Regions from separate parts of the Paenibacillus residui genome, predicted to be linked through region 4. Evidence: riboswitches for the same ligand, from Rfam matches in the RefSeq annotation. Region 4 holds a riboswitch; each other region holds the start of a gene.
What was found. Region 4 has a riboswitch for cyclic di-AMP ahead of ACFQ03_RS00100 (3D domain-containing protein). Riboswitches for the same ligand answer to the same signal wherever they lie in the genome.
Positions count from the first base shown of each region.

Region 1: it holds a riboswitch for cyclic di-AMP, as region 4 does, so the genes downstream of both, ACFQ03_RS05315 (CAP domain-containing protein) here and ACFQ03_RS00100 (3D domain-containing protein) in region 4, are expected to answer to the same signal.
Region 2: it holds a riboswitch for cyclic di-AMP, as region 4 does, so the genes downstream of both, ACFQ03_RS03040 (TrkH family potassium uptake protein) here and ACFQ03_RS00100 (3D domain-containing protein) in region 4, are expected to answer to the same signal.
Region 3: it holds a riboswitch for cyclic di-AMP, as region 4 does, so the genes downstream of both, ACFQ03_RS14285 (LysM peptidoglycan-binding domain-containing protein) here and ACFQ03_RS00100 (3D domain-containing protein) in region 4, are expected to answer to the same signal.

Region 1 covers NZ_JBHTIU010000016.1:39,006-43,355, reverse strand. The annotation lists gene ACFQ03_RS05325 (Nramp family divalent metal transporter) at 1-414, opposite strand, end outside; gene ACFQ03_RS05320 (MGDG synthase family glycosyltransferase) at 493-1,716, opposite strand; cyclic di-AMP (ydaO/yuaA leader) riboswitch at 1,911-2,046, shown strand; gene ACFQ03_RS05315 (CAP domain-containing protein) at 2,058-2,933, shown strand; gene ACFQ03_RS05310 (hypothetical protein) at 2,990-4,198, opposite strand.
Region 2 covers NZ_JBHTIU010000008.1:216,636-220,985, reverse strand. The annotation lists gene ACFQ03_RS03045 (potassium channel family protein) at 1-235, opposite strand, end outside; gene ACFQ03_RS03040 (TrkH family potassium uptake protein) at 248-1,573, opposite strand; cyclic di-AMP (ydaO/yuaA leader) riboswitch at 1,656-1,791, opposite strand; gene ACFQ03_RS03035 (CPBP family intramembrane glutamic endopeptidase) at 2,087-3,691, shown strand; gene uvrC (excinuclease ABC subunit UvrC) at 3,874-4,350, opposite strand, start outside.
Region 3 covers NZ_JBHTIU010000043.1:33,006-37,355, forward strand. The annotation lists gene ACFQ03_RS14270 (SAM-dependent methyltransferase) at 1-498, shown strand, start outside; gene ACFQ03_RS14275 (FkbM family methyltransferase) at 516-1,283, shown strand; gene ACFQ03_RS14280 (SAM-dependent methyltransferase) at 1,490-2,272, opposite strand; cyclic di-AMP (ydaO/yuaA leader) riboswitch at 2,430-2,598, shown strand; gene ACFQ03_RS14285 (LysM peptidoglycan-binding domain-containing protein) at 2,601-3,404, shown strand; gene ACFQ03_RS14290 (hypothetical protein) at 3,556-4,350, shown strand, end outside.
Region 4 covers NZ_JBHTIU010000001.1:14,855-19,204, reverse strand. The annotation lists gene ACFQ03_RS00115 (SHOCT domain-containing protein) at 1-14, shown strand, start outside; gene cysC (adenylyl-sulfate kinase) at 361-885, shown strand; gene ACFQ03_RS00105 (hypothetical protein) at 957-1,724, shown strand; cyclic di-AMP (ydaO/yuaA leader) riboswitch at 1,863-2,030, shown strand; gene ACFQ03_RS00100 (3D domain-containing protein) at 2,039-2,791, shown strand; gene ACFQ03_RS00095 (polysaccharide deacetylase family protein) at 2,888-4,021, opposite strand; gene ACFQ03_RS00090 (putative DNA-binding protein) at 4,308-4,350, shown strand, end outside.

The DNA.
Region 1 (4,350 bases), on a different contig from region 4:
AGTCGTAATGATCACCCATACCGGCGTTGAAGTCTGGGTCAGATCGGCAATGGCCAGCCCCGAACCGATGGAATTTCCCGCCTGAAAGGAAGAGGTGACCAGGCAAGCACCGATCCCGATGACGACTGTAACGGCTTTACCCCATTTCTCACGAATAACCGACAATAGGGAACGGTTCGCAGCCATCCCGATTCTGGCGCTCATTTCGGTAAAGGCTAACATAAAACAAACCGATATTACCATGACCCACAGCAGATCGTAGCCATAAATGCTGCCCAGCTTGGAGGTAAGCGTGATGCTCCCAGGCCCGAGGACCAGTGCCGCTGTAATCAGGGAAGGGCCTAATGTGCCCAGCCACCGGGCTAAGGACGAGGAAGATGTTCTGCGATCTGGCAGTTGCGACGGGTTGTTCATTCAGAATACCCCCTTGACTTAATGATGAAGCGCTTACGTAATTGTATTTTAGTGAGCGTATGTTTAAATGACAAGTCTTTAATTTGTCTTTAAATTGAGAGAGGAGGTAAGCTCCTTAAGAATTCGATTTGTGATTTTATCCGAAGCGCCGCCGCAGCCCGCAAATCGGTCATAGGTGAAATTGAAGCGGTCCGAATCGGAAGCATTCCACAACGCTTTCATATGTTCGTCTAAGCTTTCTCCGGTTAACATTTTCATCTTGGCTTCCATTCTTTCCCGTTCAGATCGGTCTAAGGAAGTCATCATTCCGATCTGCTTGACTAACTCGCGGGGACAGCGGGCAATCGCTGCTACGCCTTGACTCTGGAGGTACAGGGCGTTATCCGCTTCCTGCCCCGGCAGGGGGCGATAAACAATAATGGGAAGGCGGGAGGCGAGAGCTTCCGTTAATGTGATTCCTCCGGCTTTGGTCACTATGCATGCGGAAGAGGCCATCAATTCCGCCATTTGTTCAACGAAGCCGTAAATCTCCACATTCGGGTCATTCCCGAAATTTTTTGCGATGGAGTTAAACAGGGCCCGGTTTCTTCCGCATACGACAGCTATACGGGCATCCTTCAGTTCTCTGCGAATGAGGGAAATCACCTCGGATAAATTGCGAAGAATACCGTTGGCGCCGGCCATTACCAGGACCCGGAGGAAAGTGCGGGCAGCTGCCGGATCCCGGTCGGACACGGTTTGTTCCCTGAGATGTACGGATGGAAAGGAGGAACGGATCGGTATGCCGCTTACGGCAACGCGTCCGGGATCGATTCCCTGCTCGAGAATGGATTTCTTCAAGTCGGGGGTGGCTACGAACAACAGGTCATATTCCGAGTATATCCAACGGTTGTGCAGAGCGAAGTCCGTCAAGATCGTAAACGTAGGAATGTTAGCTCCGCTTCTTCCGCGAATGGCAGGCATCGGAAAAGTACAGATGAGAACATCCGGCTTCTCCCGGGAGATCAGCTGCATCAGCTTCTTGGCCCCCCATGCTTTCAACCCTTTGTTCAGCATCCGCTGAGGCTTCATATTTTGGGTACATCTATATATCCAGCCATAGATGTACGGGAAATATTGGGAAGACATCTTGTAGAACTGTTGAACAGCCCGGTCCAAAAATGGATACGACTCCCCATATAAGTCCACGAGCTTCACTGCCTTGAACCCCCTCCGGGATAAAGTCTCCTGAAGAGCCCGTGCCGCCTGGAGATGGCCGTCCCCGTAGCTTGCATACAGAATAAGTGCTTTTAATCCATACATATAAGCATCCGTCCTGCCCTTGAAATGGAAGAGAAGTATTATTGCCGGTTCGCCACATAAGATGATCTTTTACGATTGAGGTATATGTATTTAATGTGTTCTCATATGCGGAAAATCATGTACCGTATCAGGGCAATTGTATGAATTACCAAACATTGTAGAATGAAAGGGCTAATCTAGCATGTTACAATCTAGTAGAAATTCGGCCGAAGCACAATCTAGTGCGCGGGGGAACCAATAGTGGGGGTGAAGCGGCTTTGCAAGCCGTAGGGCGATTACTCTTTGACCCGAACCCGTCAGCTAACTTCGCAGGCCAAACAAAGAGGAGGAAACTGAACACCATGAAGAAACACATTAAGAAAGTTGCTCTTTCCGGAGTTTTGCTCGTGGGGACTATGTTGTCTGCCAATGCAGCATTCGCTGCTCCGCAAACATTTCATTCTGGTGATGCAGTAAACCATATCACCAAGAAGTACGGGATTGACCTTGAATCCTTGTTCAAGAATCATCCCAAGTTCAGCAAATTTATCATTATAGGACAAGACGGATTTAAGTTTGATTTCTCTTGCAATCCTATACCTGACAAAGGAAACGGAAGCAAGCCTGCACCATCCAAGCCGGATAAAGGCGATCAGGGAAGCAAGCCCGCGCCATCCAAGCCGGATAAAGGCGATCAGGGAAGCAAGCCCGCGCCATCCAAGCCGGATCAAGGCAATCAGGGAAGCAAGCCTGCACCATCCAAGCCGGATCAAGGCAATCAGGGAAGCAAGCCTGCACCGACCCAGCCAAACCAAGGCGATCAGGGCAACAAACCTGCCCCGACTCAACCTGACCAAGGTCAATCCGATATTTCTCAATATGCTAAAGAAGTAGCAGAATTGGTGAATCAGGAACGGGCGAAGGCCGGACTGAAGCCTCTGCAGCTGGATTCCGCACTTTCCGCTATGGCGTTGGATAAAGCCAAAGATATGTATCATAACAATTACTTTGACCATAATTCGCCAACCTACGGCTCTCCGTTCGATATGATGGACACTTACGGCATCAAATATTCATATGCCGGAGAGAACATTGCCAAAGGCCAACGCACACCCGAGGAAGTTATGAATGCATGGATGAACAGCCCGGGCCACAAAAAGAACATCATGAGTCCTAATTTCACCAAAATAGGCGTAGCTTATTACCAAGGGGAATGGGTACAAGAATTTATCGGTTAATAAAATAACCAAAACGAAAGAGACCGACGCTTATGCGTCCGGTCTCTTTTTTTTCATCATGAGTCCAGGTCTTTCCAGCCTCCATAAGAGAAGAAGCTGATTCCGGCAGCCCCCGCTTCTTGAGCGACAAGCTTATATTTTTCCCAAAGAGGTTGATCGATCGGGAATTCGTCTGACCGCAGCAGCCCTGCATATAGAGGCACTTTATTTTCGGAACGGGCTATTTGCTCCCGGATGATCTGTCCGAAGCTTTCGGGGGTGAGCCAATAGTTCATGGGGCACACAAAATCCATCAGCCCTTCCTTGATCCACTCCCACCATTTCTGGCCGAACTGCTCATATTCACTGCCGGGATGGAAAGGCTCATTTCTCAGTTCGTTTCCGTAAGGCGAATTGTACCAGATTGCCGCAGACAGCTGCGCTTCCTTGCGTTGAGCCGTGATCTCCCGCCGGATATTTCGAACAACTCCGGTAATCAATGAGGAGCGGAACGCATACCAATCCTCCGCATGATGCTTCAGAATCCAATCCGCCCGCTGCCGGGTCTCTTCCAACTCGTCAGGGATCGAGAGATTAAACTCCCGTGCCAACCTTTCCAGGCAGCGCTCGCAGAAGCAATAATGGTAAGAACGTCTGAGATGCAAATGACGGCCAATTGGAGGATCATTATAATGATTGAGGGCTTGTTCCACAAAGAAGGTAGTTGTCGTCCCGTTCGCCGTCGTCAGCTTCAGAGGCTCCCCGGCACGGGGAATAACCGTCCAATGCCCCGCCTGATTCGTATCGATAGACAAGCGGCTCTCATAATGATAGAAACGGATGAAATCCAGATGAATCCCTGCCAATCCGGGATGCTTGACCAGCATATCTTTGCAGCGGCCGGCAATGAACGAGACAACATCCGGATTCGAGGGATCCAGAACATAGCGGCGGCCTGCCAAAGGCTCGTCCCAATTGGAAATTCCTTCATAATCGACGCAGTACGCCTCCCTGGATTGGAAAGGAAGACTTGCTCTATCTTCAGCCCGAAGCTGGAGGGTACCGATCATCCCGTGTATTTCAATGCCTGCCTTTGAGCACGCCTCCACGACCGAATCCATCTGTTCAGCGAATTCCGCCGCCGGATTCGTCCAATCGTGCAGATGAAGCAGAAGCTTGCCCACCCTATGCCGTGCGCACCACTCCACTAACTTCTCTGTATCCCCTAACGTCCAATTCTTATTTCCGATATACAGCCATGCCGTGTTTTGCCTAACTGTTGTCATTAAACTAACACCTCTCCGTTCTTTTTCCGGCCTCTCAAGCTAATTTGAAAGCCGCCTTGCCTTGCAGGTAAGTCCATTATAGCCCATCCTTCGTCGAGCTCAAGACGGAAAGGGACAAGCTTGGGCAAATAGTAATGAAAGTACTAAAAAAA
Region 2 (4,350 bases), on a different contig from region 4:
TATCGTCGCCTATCGCCACGACCGCACAATCGAAATTTCGGATGCCCAGCGACCTGAGCATATCTTCATCCGTAGAATCGGCTTCAACGGTATAGGTCAGCTCTCCGCTCATTTCATTAACGATTTCCTCGCACTTGTCGATCCCCAGTACCTCGTATCCCAGTTTCACCAGCTCTTTAGCCAAGCTGGATCCGAATCGGCCCAGTCCGATTACCACATACTGATTTCCTTCCATGGTTTCAAGCTCCTATCCAATCGTAATTTTGCCTTCCGGGTACCGGAACAATTCTTTCTCTTTCTTCGGATTTAGTGCATAGGCTAATGTTAGAGGTCCAAGCCGGCCAAGAAACATTAGAAAGGAAATGATGATTTTTCCGATCGTCGACAGCTCCGGAGTCAACCCCATAGACAATCCAACCGTACCGAAGGCTGAAGTAACTTCGAACAGGATCATCAAGAATTGATGGTTCTCCGTAGTAGACAACACCATGGCCGAAATGATAACGATAACCAGGGCGAACAATGTTAGCGTAATGGCTTTATAAATCCGGTCCTTGGCCAGCCGATGGCGAAACATGACGATGTCGTCCTTGCCTCGAACCATCGCTATCATGGCCCCGATCAGGATAGCGAAGGTCGTTGTCTTGATACCTCCCCCGGTCGAACCGGGCGAAGCCCCGATGAACATCAGAATAATCAGGAAGAATTGAGTGGCCTGTCTGAACGAGCCGACATCGAGCGTGCTCACTCCACCCGAGCGCGGGGAAACCGCGTGGAAGAAGGAGGCTAACACCTTGCTTCCTCCATTAAGAGGCCCGAGCGTAGCCGGATTAGTAAATTCGAAGGTGAAGATGACCACCGCCCCTCCGACTATAAGAACCGCCGATGTGAACAGAACTACTTTCGTATGCAGCAGAAGCCTCTTCCGCTTCTTATATTCCATCAAGTCGGACATCACGATAAATCCGATTCCGCCCAGAATAATCAGGGCCATAGCTATAATGCTGACGATCGGGTCGTTCGTAAACAGCGCGAGCCCGCTGAATCGGCCGCTGACTCCCCCGAATAAATCGAAGCCGGCATTATTAAACAACGAAATGGCATGAAACATTCCGAAGTAGACAGCTTCCGCGAACGGAAAATCAACGGACCAGCGCAAAGTAAGCAGGACGAAGGCCACGAACTCTATACTCAGCGAGTAAATAATGATTTTGCGGATGAGGCGGACGATTCCTTCCATGCTGTTCTGATTGAGCGCCTCTTGAAGAATAAGCCGCTCACGGAGCGATATTCTTTTTTTGAGCACCAGGGCAAAAAGCGTCGACATCGTCATAAAGCCCAGGCCGCCAATCTGGATAAGCAGCATAATGACCATCTGGCCGAAGACGGAATAGGTCGTCGCCGTATCCACAACTACGAGCCCCGTCAGACACATGGCTGAAGTAGCCGTGAACAATGCATCCACGAAGGGCACGGAACGGCCGTCAACCGACGCCATCGGAGTCGTCAGCAGGATGGTTCCTATCAGTATAATGATGATAAATCCGGAAGCCAAAATTTGCGGCGGATGCATTTTCGTAAACAATCGTTTCAGCAACGTTCATTCTCCTCTGGAAACAAAAAAAGCACTGGAAAACCAATGCTTTAGGCGTATGGTATCCTGACAGCAAGCCTACGAGGTTAGCTGACGGATTCGGGTGTGCAGGCACCCTATTTGCATTGGAACTAGCAAAATTCACCCCAGTTAAATGGTTCCCCCGCTTTCTAAAAGAAATTCGGCTTCTATTTAATTGATAACGATTATATCCTGCTTTTGGTCGGTATACAAAGTCTGTATTTTAGGAAAAAATCATGCTGTAAGGAAGTATTCGGGCAAAATGGTCAGGCAATGCAAGATTTCATTTTATTTTCACGCGATTTCCTTGCCTTGCATTGAATAAGACGAGTCGTTTCTTGAAGCTATCAAGCGGTTTCCGTATTTTCGATAACGGTGAAGAGACACGGCCCAAGCAGAGGTAATCACTGGAAACAGGCCGTTATCTATGGTACTTTGGAATGAAGAAGATTATTGCGGAGGAGAATGCCCGTGGTTCCACACAGAATAAACCGTCCTCTTATTTGGCTGGCCATTATCGGCATAGTGTTATACTTCGGCGTCATCCTGATCAACCTGCTTCCCGGCGTTAACGGCGTAGAGGAAGAATTGTCCGGGCCGAAGGTGACTGAAGAGCAAGCGGCCGACCTGGCCCGGCAATTCGTCCACACCAAACAACCGGACTACACCCCTAACAAGATCAATATTATTTATCAGTCGGACAAAGGCTTGAGCGGTTATTTGCAAAAAGCGAAGCTGACCGAGGAATACAGCACCCGGTATGGAGACAATTATCCTCTCGATTATTGGGAAGTTCAAATGTTCGATTCGAGAAATCGTCTGAATTGGATCATTTTTGTCGGATTGAATGAACCCAAGGTGACGGCATGGAATCAGAAGCAAGCGGCCCCTGCCTCCTCAGGCTCTCAAGAAAGCCGGCGCTTGCTGGCCGAAAGCTTCCTGGCCGAGAACGGATATGATCCGGCGGATTTGCAGCTGATGCAAGGGTCCCGAAGCAGCCTGCTCATGTACGAAAGTGCCAAGGAGAGCATCGGCGAATCCAGGCTGCAGCTCGGAGTGGCCGTAAGAGGAGAGGAAGTTGTAGGCTTCGTTCCTTCCTTCTCGGTTCCGGAAAGCTTCCGCCAATGGCTTGCCGGGCAGGAGCGGTCTGCCGGCCTGATGTCTTATATCGGACTGGGCGGCATGTTTCTTTTGAGTATTGCGGCCTTGATCCTCGTTATTATTAACCGGAAGAAGGTCCGGTTCTCGCGGGGAATCCTCTTTGCTCTTATTTTCGCCGGGCTATACGGCCTTCACACGATAAATAGCTGGCCGGGAGCAAGCACACAAATTCCTCCGGAGGATGCCGCTATCTTCAACGTAGTCTATATTGTGTTTACCTTTCTAATTATTGCGCTGCTGGCGGGCGCACAATATTTTGCAGCCATATCCGGTGACCAATTATGGAGAGCGCAGGGCTGGAATCCTTGGCCAAGATGGCGAGATTCCAACTTTGGGGAGGATATGTTTTACGGAATGGGCCGAGGATATTTGCTCTGTTTGTTTATTCTCGGGGTACAGCAGGTTCTGTTCTTCATTGCCGGCGAAGCCTTCGATTCATTCGCAGTCAACGATCCGACCCAATCCGTGCTCAACATGTATTGGCCCGCCTTATTCCCGCTTCTTGCGTGGATGGCGGGAACCTCCGAAGAAATTATGTATCGGCTCTTCGGCATCGCCTTGTTTCAGAAGTGGTTCCGCCTCCGCTTCCTGGCAGTCCTGGTGCCGAGCATCATTTGGGCCTTGGGCCATACCGGCTACACGATTTATCCTAGCTACACAAGGTTGTTCGAGGTGGCCGTGCTGGGGATCATCTTTGGATACATTTTCCTGAAATACGGCTTGATGACCGCCATCTTTACCCATGTCACGATGGATATTATTCTGATGGCTTTGTCACTGATGACGACTACACCCAGCACATCGAATATTCTGATCGGGGTTGGGTATATCCTGATGCCGGCTATAACCGGATATATATTGATGTGGATCCACAGCCTGTTCCGTAAACGATCGGGCCCCGCGTCTACGGTATAACCGGAATCGGCCGAGAGAATTCCCGGATCCCGGAAGGCCGGTCAACGATAAACGGCTATTCCGTCCTTTGGACAGACGCGTTTAGGTGAAACTTATCTTTCTTATATTTCAAAAAAAAGTGCACCTTAAACCCTGTTTTACAGGGATCATTAAAGGTGCACTTTTTATATGCATTAAGCCGTTTAATCAAAGACGACTGAGTCGCCCTCCTCCTCGGTCTTCTTGTCCTCGCGGAGGGATGAAAGAATAGTTTCCGCCAGCTTCTCACCGATGCCTAACGGGCGAAAATCCTCAACGGCCGCTTCTCTTATTTTTTTCAGGGAGCCGAAATGCTTCAGCAGCAGCTTCCGCCGCTTCTCGCCAATACCGGGAATGGCATCCAATTGGGAGGCCACCATCGATTTGCCCCGTTGTTCGCGGTGGAAGGTAATGGCAAACCGGTGAACCTCATCCTGTATGCGCTGGAGCAAATAAAATTCATGACTGTCGCGCGGAAGCGGAACAACCTCCGGAGGATCTCCGGTCATAAGCTGGGCCGTTTTATGCTTGGCGTCCTTGACCAGCCCGCAAACCGGCAGGAACAGCCCCAGCTCATTCTCAAGCACATCCACGGCCGCCGATATCTGACCTCTGCCCCCGTCGACGACAATCATATCCGG
Region 3 (4,350 bases), on a different contig from region 4:
GAGCGGGATTTGGCGGACTGCCGGTTCAACCATCCGTTCTTCCTGGCCAACGGGCTCGCCGTTATCCGTTTGAACAAAACCGACGAGCTTCCTGCGCTTGCCGAACTCCCTCCTGCCGAACTGCGCTATGAGACTCCACCGGGGATCGGCAACCTGTATTATTCTTCATTTATTCTGCCTAGGCCTTCCGATAAGGACGGTTGGATCCGAAGCAATCAGCCCGGATTCATTTTCTTTGGCCCGTATATCAAATTGCCCGTCCAGGTATACCGCTTCGAAGTGCGGATAGAAATAGTCGGCGCAGGCCACTTTACGTTGGATATCACGTCCAATGCCGCTAATAAATTGTTGTGGCAAAAACACTTGTTCCTAACGTCTCAGCTGCAGGAAGTCATCTATTTGCATGAGGATGAAAAAGATGTCGAAGTGCGTTTATATAAGCACGATATGAACGCTTGCGCGGTGCGTGTGCCGTCGATTTACTTGGCACCGTTATAGCGGAAGGGGAGATTGATTTGACCAGACCTCATTATTACTTGGGTGACCACACCGTATTAACAAATATAAATCACGGCCCTTATATGTTTCTGGATACACGGGACCCGGTTAACTTAGCCATTCTATTAACGGGCGATTGGGAGAAATGGATTACAGACATTATGTTGACGATCGTCAAACCTGGAATGACCGTGCTCGATATCGGGGCGCATACCGGCTTTTTCTCTATTTTATCAGGGCATTTGGTAGGGCCTACCGGCCAGGTGCATGCGTTCGAGCCGAACCCTTTTCACCATAGAAATCTGTTAAAAAGCATTTCCTTCAACGGGATGTACGGGCGTGTCCATCTGCACCGGGTCGCGCTGTCCAATCAAAGAGGGGAAACCGAATTTCAGACGATAGGGGATGGCGGGACAAGCATCCAATTTTTAGGAATCGAAGCTATCAACGAGCCGACAATGTTCAAAGTCAAGCAAGGATTGCTCACCGACTTCCTTCCCAGCCTTAAAGCGGACGTGATTAAAATCGATGTAGACGGGGCGGAGCCGTTGATTATGGATAGCGTGTTTGAAGTGATCGACCACAATCCTTCCATCATCATTCTTATGGAGTATTTGCCGGTTATATGGCGCGGGGGAGAACCGGGGCCCGTTCTGCAGAAATTTGTCCAGCGCGGCTTCCAGTTCCATATTTTGCGCCATGATGGCCGGGTGGAGCCTACCAATGCGGCGGTATTGGAGGCTCATAGAGACCTTTATCACTTGGATTTGCTGATTGTCCGCTGAAGCTGCGCCTGTATCCAGGAGCAGTGACCACATTTTAAGAGATGGGAACGGAGCAAGCGGCAAGCAAGTGTCATCGTTTTACTTATCAGCTCCCTGCAGTGCACACTTGCATAGCTGGGCCCAAACCATAAATTAAGCCGAAACTAATAAAAATCGTAAGAAGGTATCCTTCTTACGATTTTTTGCGCTTATGGACAGAAGAACGGTCATTTCGCTTTCTCAATGATAAGCCCTATCGAGGTAGTGACATATTGCGCCAACAGCAGTCTTAAGTGCGGATTTGAATGGGGGGGAACATCAATATGGCGGTCTATCGGGCCGGTGCCTACCGAATAATCGACTTCTATGGAATGTCCTTGTGCGCGCAGCGTATGGACCATCCATTCGATGTCCTTAAGGCGGAAGAGGACCGTAGGGCCTTCTTCCAGCGTCTGGTCGTTGGAGGAAAGGTTGAATTCGGTCGTATGAATGGCAACTCCCCCGGGCTTCAGGCAGTTCATTTGGTTCAAGATAAACTGCTTGCCCAGCGCAATCGATCCACAGTGCTCGAAGGAGCAGGAGGACCAGGTAAAATCGAATTGGTTAAATAAATGCGGAGGAATCGCATTCATATTGACCACTTCAAAGGTAACCCGCTGACGAAATAATTCAGGATCGCATAACCCTCTTTCATTCAAATCCTGAATACCTGCGGCATGCATGTTGGATTGCGCCCAGCCCTGTACGGAGGCGGAGGGAGCATCCAGATCGGTGGCCGTGATATAGCAGCCTCTGGAAGCAAATAAGGAGGCGAGCGGCTCTTTGCCGACACCAAATCCCAATCCTCTTCTGCCGGGGCCTAGCATTCCCCGTTCCAACAACCCTTGATAGATATAACAGTATTCCCACAGCTTTCGATGATACTGCAGAGGCTCCTTCAAGGCGAGGCAAGCTTCCTGTAGCCAGACGGACTCGAAGTCCTGTTGTTTGCACACCTGTGAAATCAACATTGAACGGATCGCTCCTTCTGCGAAGAGGATTTGAAAATAGTCCAAATGCAGTGATGTTTCTATGGTATGCGTATCTTCGGAAGGAAGGCACGGCACAGGGCCAGAGCAGCAGAGTCTTTCCATATTTTACTCGTTTAACCGGCTACTAAAATATGCTAGACTTTAACCGCCGAAACTTCAATAAATTTTCTTGAAGTGCGGGGGACGGTATGTGCCGACAATTGGGCTTGCTCGGCACTTGGGGTGAGTCGCTTATATTAGCGTAGGGATACTTCCTTTTCTCCCGAATCCGACAACTAACTCCGCAGGCAGCGAAAAGGAGCTCAGTATGAAACGATTGGTTAAAACAACAGTAATAGCGTTTACATTAAGTGTGTCTTTGGCCAGTTTGTCTTCTCCGGCTTTCGCCGCATCCTATCAGGTTCAGGATAATGATAGTTTATGGACAATCTCCGAGAAGAATCAGTTATCCTTGGAGGCCGTTATCAATGCCAACATGGGAGTGGATATGTATAACCTGCAAAGCGGCCAGACGATTACGCTTCCAGTATCTACGGAGCATTCTTATGCCGTGCAGAAGGGGGATTCCTTCTGGACAATAGCGCAGAAATTAAATATTCCTCTAGACTTGTTAATGGCGGCCAATTCTCAATATGATCCCTATAATTTATATCCGGGGCTTGTGCTGGAATTGCCGGAAGGCTACACGAATTCGAACCACTCGGTAGCTGCCTTAAGTGCGAGTCCGGAGTCTGCTCCGGCGCCTGCGAGCAATGCGCAAACGATAACGACGCCGACGGGCGAAACCTATACTTACAGCAAAGTTATACAGGCTTCCGCTACCGCTTATTCCGCCTCGCATGAAGAGAACGGATGGGGGCCTGTCGATTACTACGGCAATCCTCTGAAACTGGGAACGATAGCCGTAGATCCGGCAGTCATTCCTATGAATTCTACCGTTTATATTACCGGTTATAACAGTCAGGGGCTTCCTGTCGGAGGAATGATCGGCAAGGCAACCGACCAGGGCGGAGCGATTAAGGGCGACCGGATTGACATCTTTATGCCGGGCAGCCGTTCAACTGCAAGCCAATTCGGCATTCAGAACGTAACCGTTTATGTATTGAACTAAAGATACGGCATCCTAATGATTTGCATAAACGATCAGTCTCGTAATAGGCGAGGCTGATTTTTTTTCAATGAACATGGGCGGGATCAAACCAACCTGCGGGCTCAAGCATACTTTGTAATTATCCGGGTGTAAGCCTGCAGGGAGGTGCAAGATGGGGATAGAGCTGATCGGAATCCATTGGGTGTACGTAGGGTTTGTCGTCATGATTATCGGCTGCATGATCATGAGAAGGGATACATCGCTTGTATGTATAGCCGGAATCTTTCTGCTCGGCTGGTTGGCTACATCGTCCTTAAGCCAATCTGTAAGCGGAATCTTCAACAGCTTTATCTATGCGATCACAGAGCTGTTGAATACGATACTGATTATTTCGATTATCGTGTCCATGGGCCGGGTGTTAACGAGAACGGGAATTAATGAAACGATGGTGTCCCCCTTTATCCGACTGATGAGAAGTCCCGGCCTAGCCTATTGGACAGTCGGATTGGTCATGCTGGTTATTTCCTTCTTCTTCTGGCCGTCTCCCGCCGTGGCGCTCATCGGGGCCGTGCTGCTGCCGGCTGCGGTTCGGGTCGGTCTGCCGCCGCTCGGTGTTGCCATCGCAATGAATTTGTTCGGCCACGGCATAGCCTTATCGGGGGACTTCGTCATTCAGGGGGCTCCCAAGCTGACGGCCGACGCTGCGGGTATACCGGTCTCCGAGGTTGTCCAGGCCAGCATTCCGTTAGTTCTGGTCATGGGAACGGTGACGACTGTAGCTGCCTTCTGGCTGATGCGCCGGGAGATGGCAGCCGGGAAGCTTACTCTCGCTACCGGAGCGGTCCGCAAGGGGGAAGCCAGAGCGGAAGGAGGAGAGGACCCCCTGGCCGCTGCCCTGCCGGACAAAGCCAAAAAAATTATGGCCGTCATCATTCCACTGTTATTTGTTGGCGACTTGGCAGCCATG
Region 4 (4,350 bases):
GCGATAAATGGTAAAGATGATTTGAAGGACCGTTGAAACGGTCCTATTTTTAAATAAATGTATAAGTTATACTTTACCTGTTCTTGTATTTCATTGGTGAACGCGCCTGTCCAAAGGACAGTGATAGCCGCTTATCCTTTCGCCAGGAATATTAGGATCTGCGTTTCATCCTCGATATGCTCCGTTAGGAGCTTTTTTTAATTCCGGGGCTCCCCGCTAAGTACCCGGAATAAGCTTCGAAGTGGTTTTTACAGGGCTCCATGGATGTCCGTTTCCATTTTGCTTGTCTTGTCATATTCTATCATATTCATGCACGGTAATCGCTGTAAAGCATAGAAGAGGCCATAAGGAGGAGATCTGATGTCCGCAGGGGTGACCGTATGGTTTACCGGACTATCGGGAGCGGGCAAAACTACGCTATGCGGGCTTGTAAAAGCCGGATTGATTGCTGCGGGTGCCCGGGTCGAGGTTCTGGATGGAGATGACGTGCGCAGGCATCTGGCTCCGGATTTAGGCTTTTCCAGAGAGGATCGGATGAAAAATATAGAGAGAGCGGCGTTCGTCGCCCGGCTTCTATCTCGAAACGGAGTGATTGTGCTGGCTTCTTTCATCACTCCTTATCAGTCTATGCGAAATTACTTGCGGCAAGAGCTTGACCCCTATATTGAAGTTTATGTCCGCTGTTCGTTGAAGGAATGCATCCGCAGAGATGTTAAAGGGCTTTACCGCAAGGCGCTGAGGGGGGAGGTGCCTCGATTTACCGGCATCTCGGATGAATATGAGGAGCCGGTAAATCCGGATGTCACAGTGGATACCGAACAATGCAGCAAGGAGGAAGGGGCACGGCTGATCCTGGATTTTTTGAGGAGACGGTCCTTTATATAACAGTTCTCTCCGGCATCGATATGTAATCGGAAATAAAGGCGGCAAGCCGCTTGGAACGGGAGGAGGACAGGATGGAAGAGAAGGAAAAGCCAATTTTGCTATACATGCATATTCCCAAAACAGCCGGGACGACCATGTATACTATTCTGCTAAACCAGTACAGGGCCGAGGAACTGTTAACCTTTTATTATCAATGGGATGATTATGTCCGGGCTGCAAGTCAATTGCCGGACATGATTAGGGGTTCCCATTCGCAGGTGAAATGTATATTTGGACATTTTTTTTTCGGTCTTCATGCCTATATTCCGAAGCCGGCGATTTATGCCACCATGCTCAGAGAACCGGTGGAGCAGGTGCTTTCCCTGTACTATTATATTAGAAGGGTCCCTGAGCATCCGCTGCATTCGCAAGTCGTTCAAATGAGCCTGGAGGATTATTTAACGAACAATAAGACCTATTTCGCCAGTTGGAATCCGCAAGCATCCCAGCTCGCCAACCCCTTTATACCCGATTTGGATAAGGCTATAACCCATCTGGACACTTTCTATGCGTTTGTTGGAATTACGGAAATGTTTAACGAAAGCCTGTTTCTGATGAACCGTTTATTCGATTGGAAGCAGTCTTCTTACCAATACTGGAACGTCACGGAGAAGAGACCGCAGCAGCAAAATATCCCGCCGGAGCTTATCCAATTGATTCGCGAAAAAACGAAATTGGACGGCGGGCTATATCATTATGCAAAGCTTCGGCTGGAGCAGAAGCTGGCGGCCTTGACTCCGGAGGAAATGAAGGAACTGCAAATTTTCAAGGAACAATTGGAGAATAGGAAAAAGACCTAATAATACCAGTAGATCCATAAAATTCACATTTATAGATATGTGGAAAATATTTCACGGTATGCATAATTACGTGATGTGTAGCGCATACATTACCGTTTGCCAAATTCTGTGGATGTTCATTCCAATACGAGTATGGTAGCCTCCTTAATGCCAAAACTTATCGGTTATGAAAGATAAGTACGGGGGATGTTTTTTGCGGAAAAAGCTTATATCGTCTTCCGCTTGGGGTGAAGCGTCGACAGACGCGGGGTTGTATCCTCAATCCTAACCCGACAGCTAACCTCGTCGGCAGTACTTAAAGGAGAACCTTGTCTATGAATCGATTGATTTCCAAAGTCCCGTTCCGAATCATTGCCGTGATCACCGTTGCTATCAGTTTGGCTACGACCGTATCCGCCGCCTCCCTGAAATGGAACGAAACCGAAGCCCATGGAACGGATCCTCGGGAGATGAAGTTCGCACAGTGGGTTAAAGCGCCGCAGCCTGTTCCTGCGGAGCAGCAGGCGGATCAACCGCAGGGGGATGCTTTAGCGGCTGCAGCACCCGAAGCGCCGGCTCAGGAGGAAGCTCCGCCCGTTCAGCAGAGTTCGCCCGCTCCCGCTGTCCATGCCCAGCCTTTGGCCGCATCCACTCCTAAAGCCAAAGCGGACAAACCGAAGCAGGAGGAGAGCAAATCGGCTCCGGCGATGCGCGCTGTACCGGTGAAAGCAAACGTCATCGTTACTCCGACCGGGCAAACCTTAACATATAAGAAAGCAATTCCTGCGGTAGCGTCTGCCTATACGGCATCGGCCGAGGAAAACGGAGGCTACGCAGGACGTGATTATTTCGGAAATCCTCTGAAGGTCGGTAGTATTGCAGTGGATCCTGCCGTCATCCCGCTGGGGTCGAAGGTCTTTATTACCGGCTATTCCTATGACGGGCTTCCGGCAGGAGGAATGGTAGCTACAGCTACCGATATAGGCGGTGCGATCAAAGGAAACCGGGTGGATGTTTTCGTTCCCGATTCCCGGCAGCAGGCGATGAAATTCGGCAAACAAAATGTGCAAATCTACATTCTGGATTAAGTAAACAGCAGCCGGAGTCCCTCTTCTTCCGGCTGCTGTTTCTATAGCTCCTGTACATATCATTCAAACGATTGGTTAACCGATGGAAAACCCGCACTATTTGCTCTTGGACATGTTCAGCAGCTGGGGAATCGTAACAAGCTCATAACCGTCCGCCTGCAGCTTCTCGATAATTCCGGGAAGGGCCTCGATAGTTCCCGATAGGTTCTGGCCGTCGCCTCCTGCGGAATGCTGAAGGATAATAGCTCCCGCATGCGCATGATTAAGAATATTGGCGGAAACCTGCTTCGCGTCAAGCCCTTTCCAATCCAACGAATCTACATCCCAATTGACGATCAGAAATTGATTCTTAATCGCCCATTGAAGCTGTTCTTCATTTATCGCTCCGTAAGGAGGGCGTATATATTTCGGTTCATAGCCGATCAGACGGCTGAGAATGTTCTGGGTCCGATTGATTTGCTGTTCAAAGACGGTGACCGGCAGCTTGGGAAAATTCGGGTGATTGTAGGAGTGGTTTCCTATGACATGCCCTTCCTTAGCAATTCGTTTCACGACTGCCGGATTGGCCTCCGCCCGATAGCCGACCAGAAAGAAGGTGGCTTTGACATTGTACTTCTTTAGAACATCCAATACTTGCGGAGTGAATCTTTGGTCCGGTCCGTCGTCGAAGGTCAGAGCGACCTTCTTTCCTTTGGAAGAGCCCTTGAGCCGAAAGGAATCGGGATATTTAGCCCTTAATTCGGACAAGGTCAGTTGAGATGACGTGCCCGAGGATTGTCGGGTCGTTTTTTTCCCGGCCGCGACTTCACCGGACTGCTTGGGCAAAGGCTTGGGCTTGCTTAATTTAGCTTTCTCCTTATGCTTGTCCGGCTCAGACGGTTGAGGAGCCTGCGCTGCAGGAACGGGAGGCTGCTCCCGGACAGACGGCGATGCTTTCGGTTCAGCCGGTGAACGGTTCTCCTTGCCGCCGGTTGAAGGCTTCGGCGGTTCTGTTGCGGGCGGAGCGGGATCTGCCTGTTTCTCCGGAACGGGAGAGGCTGCGGGCAGTTTAGGAAGAACGGCCTGCTCTTGTGTCCGTTCAGAGTTCTGTTCGACTTTGGACAGGAGCGAATCCGTCGTATCCGGTCCGAATGGCTGCGAGCTGTTATCTTTTTCCCTGCCGATACCGCATCCGTAAACAACGATGAGCAGCAAGCTGAGTGCAATTAGATACAGATGGCGGCGTTTCATAGTTTCTTCCCTCCGATATTTTTCATATTCTATTATTTTGTTATGACCAGGGGGATTTATCCGTTAAATCATAAATTGGCAAAAGAATACAGCCGGAAGGATCGGTAAACCGAATTCCACACGGAAACTGAGCTGAAGGATGCCGCCACGATCGACGGCTGCGGACGATTCAGGTATCGGATGCAGAATGGTATGGCTGTCAAGGTTATTCGCTTGACAACAATAAACGGGTCGGTTACAATAAGCAAAGTGTGTAAAGTGTTTTTCCTTGACGGGGGTGGAAGCCATGCCCGAGCATCCGATGCTGGAGAAGACAAACCGGATCAACC